DNA from 3 places in the Bacillus sp. GM2 genome. Region 1 is predicted to be linked to each of the others. Evidence: riboswitches for the same ligand, from Rfam matches in the RefSeq annotation. Region 1 holds a riboswitch; each other region holds the start of a gene.
What was found. A riboswitch is a leader RNA that binds a small molecule or an ion and turns the genes downstream of it on or off. The one in region 1 is predicted to bind thiamine pyrophosphate.
Positions count from the first base shown of each region.

Region 2: another riboswitch for thiamine pyrophosphate. It lies ahead of tenA (thiaminase II); the one in region 1 lies ahead of tenA (thiaminase II).
Region 3: another riboswitch for thiamine pyrophosphate. It lies ahead of thiT (energy-coupled thiamine transporter ThiT); the one in region 1 lies ahead of tenA (thiaminase II).

Region 1 covers NZ_JBRKSZ010000008.1:1,138,537-1,141,816, reverse strand. Annotated here, with positions in the region: gene ACVC9U_RS20455 (ABC transporter ATP-binding protein) at 1-443, opposite strand, end outside; gene ACVC9U_RS20450 (ECF transporter S component) at 418-1,017, opposite strand; gene tenA (thiaminase II) at 1,014-1,700, opposite strand; TPP riboswitch at 1,814-1,918, opposite strand; gene ACVC9U_RS20440 (hypothetical protein) at 2,122-2,280, shown strand; gene aceA (isocitrate lyase) at 2,331-3,280, opposite strand, start outside.
Region 2 covers NZ_JBRKSZ010000007.1:2,287,282-2,290,561, forward strand. Annotated here, with positions in the region: gene tenI (thiazole tautomerase TenI) at 1-590, opposite strand, end outside; gene tenA (thiaminase II) at 565-1,266, opposite strand; TPP riboswitch at 1,350-1,458, opposite strand; gene ACVC9U_RS12705 (monovalent cation:proton antiporter family protein) at 1,518-3,280, opposite strand, start outside.
Region 3 covers NZ_JBRKSZ010000007.1:417,691-420,970, reverse strand. Annotated here, with positions in the region: gene ACVC9U_RS03070 (GntR family transcriptional regulator) at 120-1,220, opposite strand; TPP riboswitch at 1,383-1,482, shown strand; gene thiT (energy-coupled thiamine transporter ThiT) at 1,594-2,178, shown strand; gene ACVC9U_RS03060 (class D sortase) at 2,219-2,776, opposite strand; gene ACVC9U_RS03055 (processed acidic surface protein) at 2,883-3,280, opposite strand, start outside.

The DNA.
Region 1 (3,280 bases):
AGAGCGAGCAGGCACGCTAATGCCAGTCTCTGCTTCATCCCGCCTGACAAGGTTTCGATCGGCGTTTTCTTATCTATCTTTAAGCCGACTTGCTCCATCAGCTCCGAGATGATGCCGTCCATATCTTTTCGGGAGACGGACCGGTTTTCTAGGCTAAAAGCGATTTCTTCATCAACATGAAGCATGCAAAACTGCGAATCCGGATCCTGAAACATAACGCCGGCGCTCTTTCTGCGATTGACTTCGCCTGTGACTTCAGCTTCGATATGTTCAGGAATGATGCCGGAAAGCACGGACAACAGCGTCGATTTGCCGCTTCCGCTCGGACCGAGTATCAGCAATTTTTCGCCCTGCCCAATCGACAGCGAGACCCGGTCCAGGACTGTTTCAGGACGATGATAAAAACGGACGGAAAGGTTACTGCATCCGAGAAATGAACGCATCGGCATCATCCTTCTTCCGCTGTTCCTTCATGATCTCATACTGGTTCAGGACTCCCGTTTTCGCAAGCGCTTCGACAACGGCTTTTGCCAGCCAGCCGCCGAGTACAATGCCGCTGATGATTTGGATGATAAGCGTCAAGATCAGCGTTTGCGTCGTATAGTAGGCAAAACCGTTCGCCATCAGGCTGTATGTCATGCTTCCGACCGCGGCAAGCGCACCGGAAAGCATAAGGGTAAACAAGTTATAACGCTTATAGCGAAAGATCGCAAACGCGATTTCCGCACCGGCTCCCTGGAACACACCGATTAATAATGCTGACAGCCCAAAGTGGCTTCCAGTCAGCAGTTCGACCGCCGCAGCCGCCGTCTCGGCAATCAGCGCCGCACCCGGTTTACGGATGATATAAGCGACAATCGGGCTGGCGATCACCCAAATGCCGAACATAAAGTTCGCTCCGACGGGCCCGACAATAGCTGAAACAGGGATCCACAAGGTGGACCATCCTAAGTAAATGACGCCGCATGCAACAGACAAGATCACTGCCATCACGACTTCTTTCATGTTCCAATTCATCGTCTCACCGCCTCCATTTCCACAGGCCAATCTTCAACCGTATAAGCCATCTCCCAAAAGCCGTATTCAAGCTGACAGCTTTGCAAAAAGAGCTCCTTCATTTTTTCTTTTTCAGCCTTGCCCGCTGTTTCGGCCCATTCATCCAGGCGGGCGCAAAACTTTGTCGTGATCGAATCGGTTCTGTCTCCGTAAAAACAGATCCAGTCATAAAATGGATGCGACGGGTCAGGCTGAACGTCCATCATCAATTTTTTTCCGATCTCCCAATATGTCCACGGACAAGGCAGCAAGACGGCTAATATCTCTCCCAGCGTGCCTTCGTGCGCCGCCGTCAGCATATGGCGGATATAATGATGGGCAGAAGGTGCAAGCGGATAGCCCTGCAGAGATTCATACGCCACCCCCGCGGCCCGGCACAGGTTGTTGTGCGGGTGCACTTCGCTGTTTAATACAAACGAAATCTGCTCATGAAACATCTCCATGTCTTTCCGGTTTTGACACTTGGAAATCGCAATTCCGTAGATTTGAATAAAAGCGTTCAAATACTCGTAATCTTGCTTCACATAATGAATAAGCTGCTCCTTTTTCAGCCTCCCGGACGCCAGCTCCAATACAAACGGATGCTCAAAAATGGCTTCAAAAATAGGGTCTGCCTCGCGGCGCAGTTCTGCAGAAAAACTCATGTAGATAGCCTCCTCAGCAATCGGTTTTATAAGGAAGGCACAGGGGGAGCGAGCCGCTTTATACGCAAAAAAGCCGCCCCAAAATGGAGCGGCCTTTGTATGATGAAATCATAAAGACACCGGCTCCACTTCCCTACGCTAGTATGAACTAGATCAGGTTCAAAGGGTCCAAGATCGCTTCTTGTCTCAGCCGGCTTACGGCTCCCCTAGTGGACTTCCTATTACATTAACTTTTACTCTACACATCAATGATTATGATGTCAACCTGAGTTTTTCAGTTTTATTCTTGTATAAAACCGCCGGGTTTCATACAGAAGATGCAGCGGGTAAAATATTTATGGAAAAATGTTAATTTTCTGAAACCTTTTTGCAGGCTTGTTCGTCTAATATAGTGAAGACAAAACATTTGGAGGGGATATTTATGATGATGTTTATCTTGATTTTGACAATGGCTGTGTATTTGTTCTATTCTTTCAGCAAAGACAACCGGCCGGCCAAAAGAACCAACAAGAATCATCAGACACTGACTGTTATTAGGGAAAACCCTTTTACCGCCCCTTCCAATGATGTCAATTGCTAACTTGATAGACAACAAGCAAGCCGCCCGTGATTGGGCGGCTTTTTACGTTTTTATGATTGAAATTGTTCCGCTTCAGTCGATCCCTTCAGTGCAGTGGTTGATGAAGTCCCGCCTGTCACAACCTGGGCGACTTCATCAAAGTAGCTCGTTCCGACTTCGCGCTGATGCCTTGTCGCCGTATAGCCGTGGACTTCGCTGGCAAACTCGGCCTGCTGCAGATCAGAGTACGCCGCCATTCCGCGGTGCTTATATTGGCGGGCCAATTCAAACATGCCGTGGTTTAAGGCGTGGAAGCCTGCCAGTGTGACAAATTGAAATTTATAGCCCATTTCACTGAGCTGTTTCTGGAAGTTCAAGATCGTGTTATCATCCAGTTTGGCCTTCCAGTTGAACGAAGGGGAGCAGTTGTAGGCGAGCAGTTTGCCCGGGAATTTTTCATGGATCGCCTGTGCAAACCGGCGGGCTTCTTCAATATTCGGCTCAGACGTTTCACACCAGATCAAATCGGCATAAGGCGCATACGCCAAACCTCTGGCAATCGCCTGATCAAGGCCCGGCTTTGTTTTGAAGAACCCTTCCGCTGTTCGTTCTCCGGTCAAAAACGGCGCATCATATGAATCGACGTCGCTTGTGATCAGGTCGGCCGCATTCGCGTCCGTGCGGGCAATAAGAATGGTCGGGACTCCCATCACATCTGCGGCGAGACGCGCGGCAATCAAATTACGCACCGCCGTTTGCGTTGGAAGCAGCACTTTTCCGCCCAAATGTCCGCACTTTTTCTCAGACGACAGCTGATCTTCAAAGTGAACTCCCGCGGCGCCGGCTTCAATCATGCTTTTCATCAGCTCGAACACATTCAGCTGGCCGCCGAAGCCCGCTTCAGCGTCGGCCACAATCGGAGCAAACCAATCGATGTCTTCTTTCCCTTCCATATGGTGAATTTGATCGGCGCGCTGCAGCGTGCGGTTGATTTTTTTGACGACTTCCGGCACGCTGTTTG
Region 2 (3,280 bases), on a different contig from region 1:
TCTCCCTTCGCGAGACAGGCAAGCCGCGCGGCCGCCTCATCCGGTCTGTCATGGGAAAAGATCCCCGACATCACGGCGATGCCGTCTGCCATTTTGACTTCCGCCAGTCGTTGTTCGGTAATACCTCCGATCGCAATGACCGGAATGCTTACAGCCCTCTTCACTTCAGCCAGGCTGAGAGCCCCTCTTCCTTTGCGGCCCTTTTTACAGTCCGTTTCAAAAATGTGGCCGAACAGCACGTAATCTGCACCTTCAGTTTCAGCCTGAACCGCTTCTTCTGGCGAATGTACGGACTTTCCGATTTTCAAATGCGGAAAACGGCTCCTCACACTTTTGACGGAAAAGCCGTGTGAAGGCAGCTGCACCCGGTGAATGTGATGAAACAAAGCGATATCCACTCTGTCGTTGATGATAAGTTTCCGCTTATCAACCCCTTCTTCGGCCAGGCGGTCGATTAAACTTGATATTTCGCTTACTTTTTTTGACCTTTCCCTAATGTGGATAAAGTCAACGGCATTTTGAATCGAGATGATTTTTGCAGCTAGCTCTTCCACAGAGTGCTTGTCATCGGTGATCGCGTGCAGATGCAAGCTGATCCACCCCGCTTTTTGCCCAGCTTTCTTTTTGGTAGGCCATATCCCAGAAGCTGTATTCGTAGAAGCTGGAGATGACGAAGTTCTCCTTCATCTTCGCGCGCGTTTTCTCATCGGCGTTTTCAGCCAGCTCATCGAAGCGGTTGATCTGTTCCATCACATGTTCTCTAAACCAGTCGCCTCCGTATGTCGCGATCCATTCTTGATAAATCGCGCTGTCAGGCCTGCACGTTTTTAACGTTTCACCGACGTCATAATAAAGCCAATAGCAAGGAAGCAAAGCGGCCAGTATTTCCGCAAAGCTGCCGCTGACGACAGAACGGTACATATGCGATGTGTACGCATACGCTGTCGGCGACGGTTGAAACGACTCCAGTTCTTCCTTTGTGATTCCCAATAGATCGGTGAATTTCCTATGGAGCGACATCTCGGCTTCATATGTGCCTTTCGCGTGTTCAGCCATCCGGCTTGTCGTATATAAATCGTGAGCATATGCCGCACCAAAGGATTGGACTTTGGCAAAGTGGGTCAAATAGTAGGAATCCTGCATGACATAGTATTTAAATCGATCAACCGGAAGTGTGCCGTCTCCAATCCCTTGAATAAACGGATGGACAAAACTGCCTTCCCACCATTTTGCAGCGCTGTTTCGGCATTCTTCTGAAAACTTCATTTCGAGGCTCCTCCTTCGATTCTGAACATAAAAAAACCACTTTCCCGCAAGGAAAGTGGTTTGGAATTTGCATATATACATACTCAAATACCGTGCCACTTCCCTACGCAGGTTTGAACCTGTTCAGGTTATGAGGGTCTAAAAGTCACACTTTTATCTCAGCCCTTATCAAGGACTCCCCTAGTGGAAAACATTTCTTGTTCATTCAGTTTATACTTTTATCTTATCACGAATTGCAAAATGGTCAAGCATCAGTCTCCAAGCGTTTTTCTCAATTCCGCAATATATTCGCGCGAACCGGTGGCGATCAGCCTGTCACCCAATTGCAGCCTTGTATCCCCGTGGGGCACGATGCTGTCAACCCCGCGGAAAATCCGGACGAAGATGACATCTCCCGTAAACGGAAACTCCCTTAACAGGACACCGTCAAATCGCTCATTGCTCATATTGATCTGATACAGCGACGCATCCTGGTTCGTCAGGAGTTTCATAACGCCAGGCGCCTCGATAAGCGCGCGCAGCAGCGTTTTTGTTGAAAGCAGAATGGAGAATGTATCAATTCCGTTATCTTTCAGTCTGGATTCGGCGTCTGGAGAATCTGCGCTGGCGATAATTCTCGCGACTTTCTGCTCCTTCGCAAAAAGCGCGATCCCTGTATTGCGCTCTTCACTGCCTGTGGCGACGACGAGTATATCCGTTTGGAAAACACCGAATGATTGAAGCGTCTCGTATTCATAATCAGGCAAAACTTCAACATCAAACACCGGGTCCGCCAGCTTTTCTTCCTTTTTTTCCTGCCGGACATGCAGGATTCTGACGTGATAATCTTCCGGAGAAAGTTCGAGCGTGACCGGCAGCGTCATTTGATTTGCGCCGATAAAGGTGATCATCTTTTTCTCTTTTTCGTTTTCCGTTTTCGGCATTAATTTTTTAAAGCCGGTCGGTGTGATGATGCATGTAATGACAGCCACCAGAATCAGCGCGCCGGACATCTGCGCGTCAATGACGCCGATGCGCTCGCCGATCGTTGTCGCCGCGATCACCAAAGAAAGCGTGGAAGTCAGGAGAAAACCGGAAGCCAGCACGGTTTTCATGTCATACCACTTTTTCAAAAACAGCACCGGAATGACTTTGCTGATTAATAGAGCCACAAACAGAAGCGGGATCATCACTAAAATTTTCGGATTGCCAAACAGCGACCAAATGTCCAATTTGACGCCTGTCATCACAAAGAAGATCGGGATGAGGAATCCGTAGCCGAATGAATCGAGCTGCTGAACGAGCTCCTTGTTCGGTGAAAGCAGCGATACAAGCACCCCGGCTAAAAACGCGCCGAGTATGTTTTCTGCACCGAGCGACTCGGACAGCGCCACAAGTACGATGATCAGCGTAAATATCGCCCTTGTACCGATCTGGATCGTGCCTTTTGACAGCACTTCGACAAAAGGCCGCTTTTTAAATACCCTTCCGAACAGGTATAAAACGACGCCGGCGGCAAATAAGATCATCAGCAGCCACATATTGCTGTTTTCGTCGCCGTAGATTGAGGCGAACACTGCAAGCAGAATCATCGTGACAAGATCGGCAATAACGGCGACAAGCAAAATAATCTGGCCGATATTCGTCTTCATGAGACGCTCTTCCTTCAGCGTCGGAACGACAACCCCGAGCGAAATTGTCGAAATGATCAGCGTCATTAAAAAGGCGTTGTCAATAAATCCTGCCATGACAAAGCTGTAAGAAAGGCCGAGCGATAAAATAAAGACGGCAATAAAGATGACCGAAGCCGTTTTAAATGTATTCGGCGCTGCCTTTCCGCTCGGAAGCAGCTGCTTTTTCTTTCCTTTTTCAAATGCGGAAAAATCGATTTCAAGCCCGCTTAAAAACATTAAAAAGATAAATCCGAGCATCGATAAAGTTTCGAGCCATGTATCATGCTGGGCGACCAGATCGAACCCGCTTTTTCCGATAATAAGACCCATGATAATTTCAGCGACAACCACCGGTATGCTTA
Region 3 (3,280 bases), on a different contig from region 1:
GAGGATGACATTAAACTCTCCGCTATCAGCTTTCACTTGAATAAAAAGCTCCTCATTCCGGAGCTTTTTAACAGGATATATTTTCATTCACGCTGGTTGGCGGATAAAGCTTATACAGCCTACCTTTTCAGCTTGGCGGTCGAATGTCTGACAACCAGTTCAGGTTTGTAGACGGTGGAATGCTCAAGCTGATCCGTGTTGCGTCCCTCAACTTTGGCAATCATCCATCTTGCCGCCTCAATCCCCATCTGCATTTTCGGATGGGTGACTGACGTCAGCTTCACTTCAGATGCCTCGCTCAAGTGTGAGTCGTCATATCCCACAATCGATATGTCTTCCGGCACCTTCAAACCGAATTCCCTCACGACATCCAACACCATAAGCGCGATCTCGTCGTTATAGCAGAATATAGCAGTCGGACGGTCTGATGAAGAAAGCCGCTTCCTGGTTTCAGCTATCGTTTTTTGTTTTTTGTTCTCTGTTGTGTACGTCACGACCATTTCAGGGTAAAACGACAAGCCGTTTTCTCTGAAAGCACGGATAAATCCTTTCATCCGGTTGGCGCCCTGCATATCGTCCTGTTTAAAGAAACCGAACACTTTTTCATGGCCGAGCTTAATCAAATGCTCCGTGGCGATAAAACCGCCGTGTTCATCATCCAAAATGAAATGGGGCGGATTTAACTCCTGATAAAATTGGTTGATCATCAAATACGGAATATGATGTTGTTCAAGCGTCAAATAGTAACTTAAATTCGGGTTAAAGCTTCCTGTTTTCGTCGGCTCCACGATCAACCCGGCAATTTTTTTGTCAAGCATATTCACAAGGCATTGTTTTTCTTTTTCATTGTCATTATTGGTGCTCGCGACGACAAGGGTGTATCCTTCACTGGACAGGGACGATTCGATTCCTCTTATAATAGAAGGAAAAATGTAATCCGAAAGGTAAGTCGTCATGACCCCGATCATCTTATTTCTTTCCCTTCCTTTTTCAGAAAGCTGAAGACGGTGGGAGCAATACGTCCCTGAGCCCTGCTCTCTGTATAAAAGCCCTTCATGAACAAGGTCGCCAATCGCTTGCCGGATCGTATGCCTGCTTACACCAAATATTTTCATCAATTCGTTTTCCGAATGAATTTTTTCGCCCGGCTTCACTTTGCCTTCATATATCCACGATTTAATTTTATTTTTCACCATGCTGTATTTTGTAAGTTCACCCATCAGATCAACCCTTTACTGATCTTGTACGTACGAATAAGTTCTATTATAAAGGAAAAGATGTTTGCCTTGCTACATATTGGAGGGTTTCAGCAAAAGTTTTTCGAAAAATTAGCTTGTCGTCCGTTTCTTTTTTTAGTATAGTAGAATATAACTAAATAACTTGATGACCACAAGGGGAGCCTCCGGGCTGAGAGTGAACGACCGTTCTGACCCTTCGAACCTGTTAGTTAATGCTGGCGTAGGAATGTGGCAAAGTCATTTCTAATTGCATCCAAAGCAGTGCGTGGAAAACTGTCCTACTCCTTCCCCGCATTGCTTTTTTTATTGGGAAAGAAGTCCAGTATCCCTTTGTTCATCAAAAGTGAGGGTTATGATGAATCAATCTAAACAACTTGTACAGCTGATTGAAATTGCGATTATGACAGGAATAGCACTTATACTTGATATGGTGTCCGGAATGTTTTTAAAAATGCCTCAAGGCGGTTCAATCGCCGTCATGATGATTCCGATCTTCCTGATCTCCTTTAGATGGGGGCTCAAGGCAGGGCTGGCGACCGGGTTTTTAGCCGGATTGCTTCAATTTGTCACTGGAGGATTTTACGTTGTTCATCCTCTGCAGCTTCTTCTTGATTACTTTATCGCGCCTACGGCCGCGGGAATCGGCGGCTTTTTTGCCGGATCGATCCGAAATGCTTCATTTGAGAAACAAAAAGGAAAGATCATTTCCTATGTTATGCTGGCCGTCCTTCTTGGAAGCGGACTGAAATTTCTCGCACATGTCATCAGCGGCGCTGTCTTTTTTGGAAACTATGCGCCTAAAGGCACTCCGGTATGGATTTATTCATTGGTATATAATGGAACGTATATGCTTCCGTCTTTCATTGTCTGCACAATCGTCCTTTGTATACTGCTGCTAACCGCACCAAGACTTCTAGAAAACAGAACAAACATGAGATAACATAAAAAAACAGCGGATTCGCCTGAGATTCCGCTGTTTTTTATGTTTTAATCAAATCTGCGACCAATATATACCGCTCCGGTGCTGAACCGATAAAGTCAAAAGGATAGCAGGTGGAAACCGTCAATGTCGCTCTCGGCTTTGGAACTATCACCGTCCGGTCATCCGCATCCACGATTCGGACCTTTTTCACTTTGTATGTAAAAGTTCCGTAGGAAGCTTCAACAATTAACTGATCGCCTTTCCCCACTCGGCCGAGTTTTCGGAAAACCGTATCCCGGTGGCCTGATAAAACCGAGTTGTCATCTTCTCCAGGCAGAACGGATCCTGCGAAATGGCCCACGCCTTTTTGCAGCTCGTCTTCATCTGTTCCGTGATATATCGGAAGCCTTGCATTGATTTTCGGAATAACAAGATCACCGATTTTCTCCCCGGTTTCAAATGTTTGATCAATTGCCGTCTTTTCTTTTTTCGTCGTCTGAATCGGAGGTTTTTCAGGCTTTTCCTCTTCTTTCATCTGCTGAAATGAAAATAGAGCGTAGCCGTGCATCAGCTTGAACACATTCGTTGTTGTAAAATAAGCGCCGCACGCAACCATCGCAATGGCTGCAAGCCAGATGATCTTTTTTCGATGTGCCTTAATTTCCTTTCACTCCTTATAAAAACTTCCCATTCTATACAGACTTAGAATGGGAAGTAAAATGTTAAGCCGCTTTTCGAAGCCTTCTGACCATAAACAATCCGCCAAACATCAGAACGGCGCCAAAGATCGACCATTCTGCGTAATGCCCGGCCGTTTTCGGAAGCTTTGCACCTTTAACCGTCTTTTTCACATGAGATTTCTTTGCGTCGTGTTTAACAGCCGTTTGGGTTTGCTTCACTTTCGACCCTGTGTCATGAATTAAATCAGATCCGATCATTTCAGGCGTCAGCAATACATCCAAAATGAAATTGCCCTGCAGATCGTATACTTCCACTAGGAGGCTTGCTCCCTTCAGATCTTCAGCACTGACAAGCGTCGTCAAAGACACTTCTTTTTTCTTTCCGTCTTTAACAAGATAATATTTCGTTTTCACTTCGAGCGTCTTCTGAAGATCGTTTA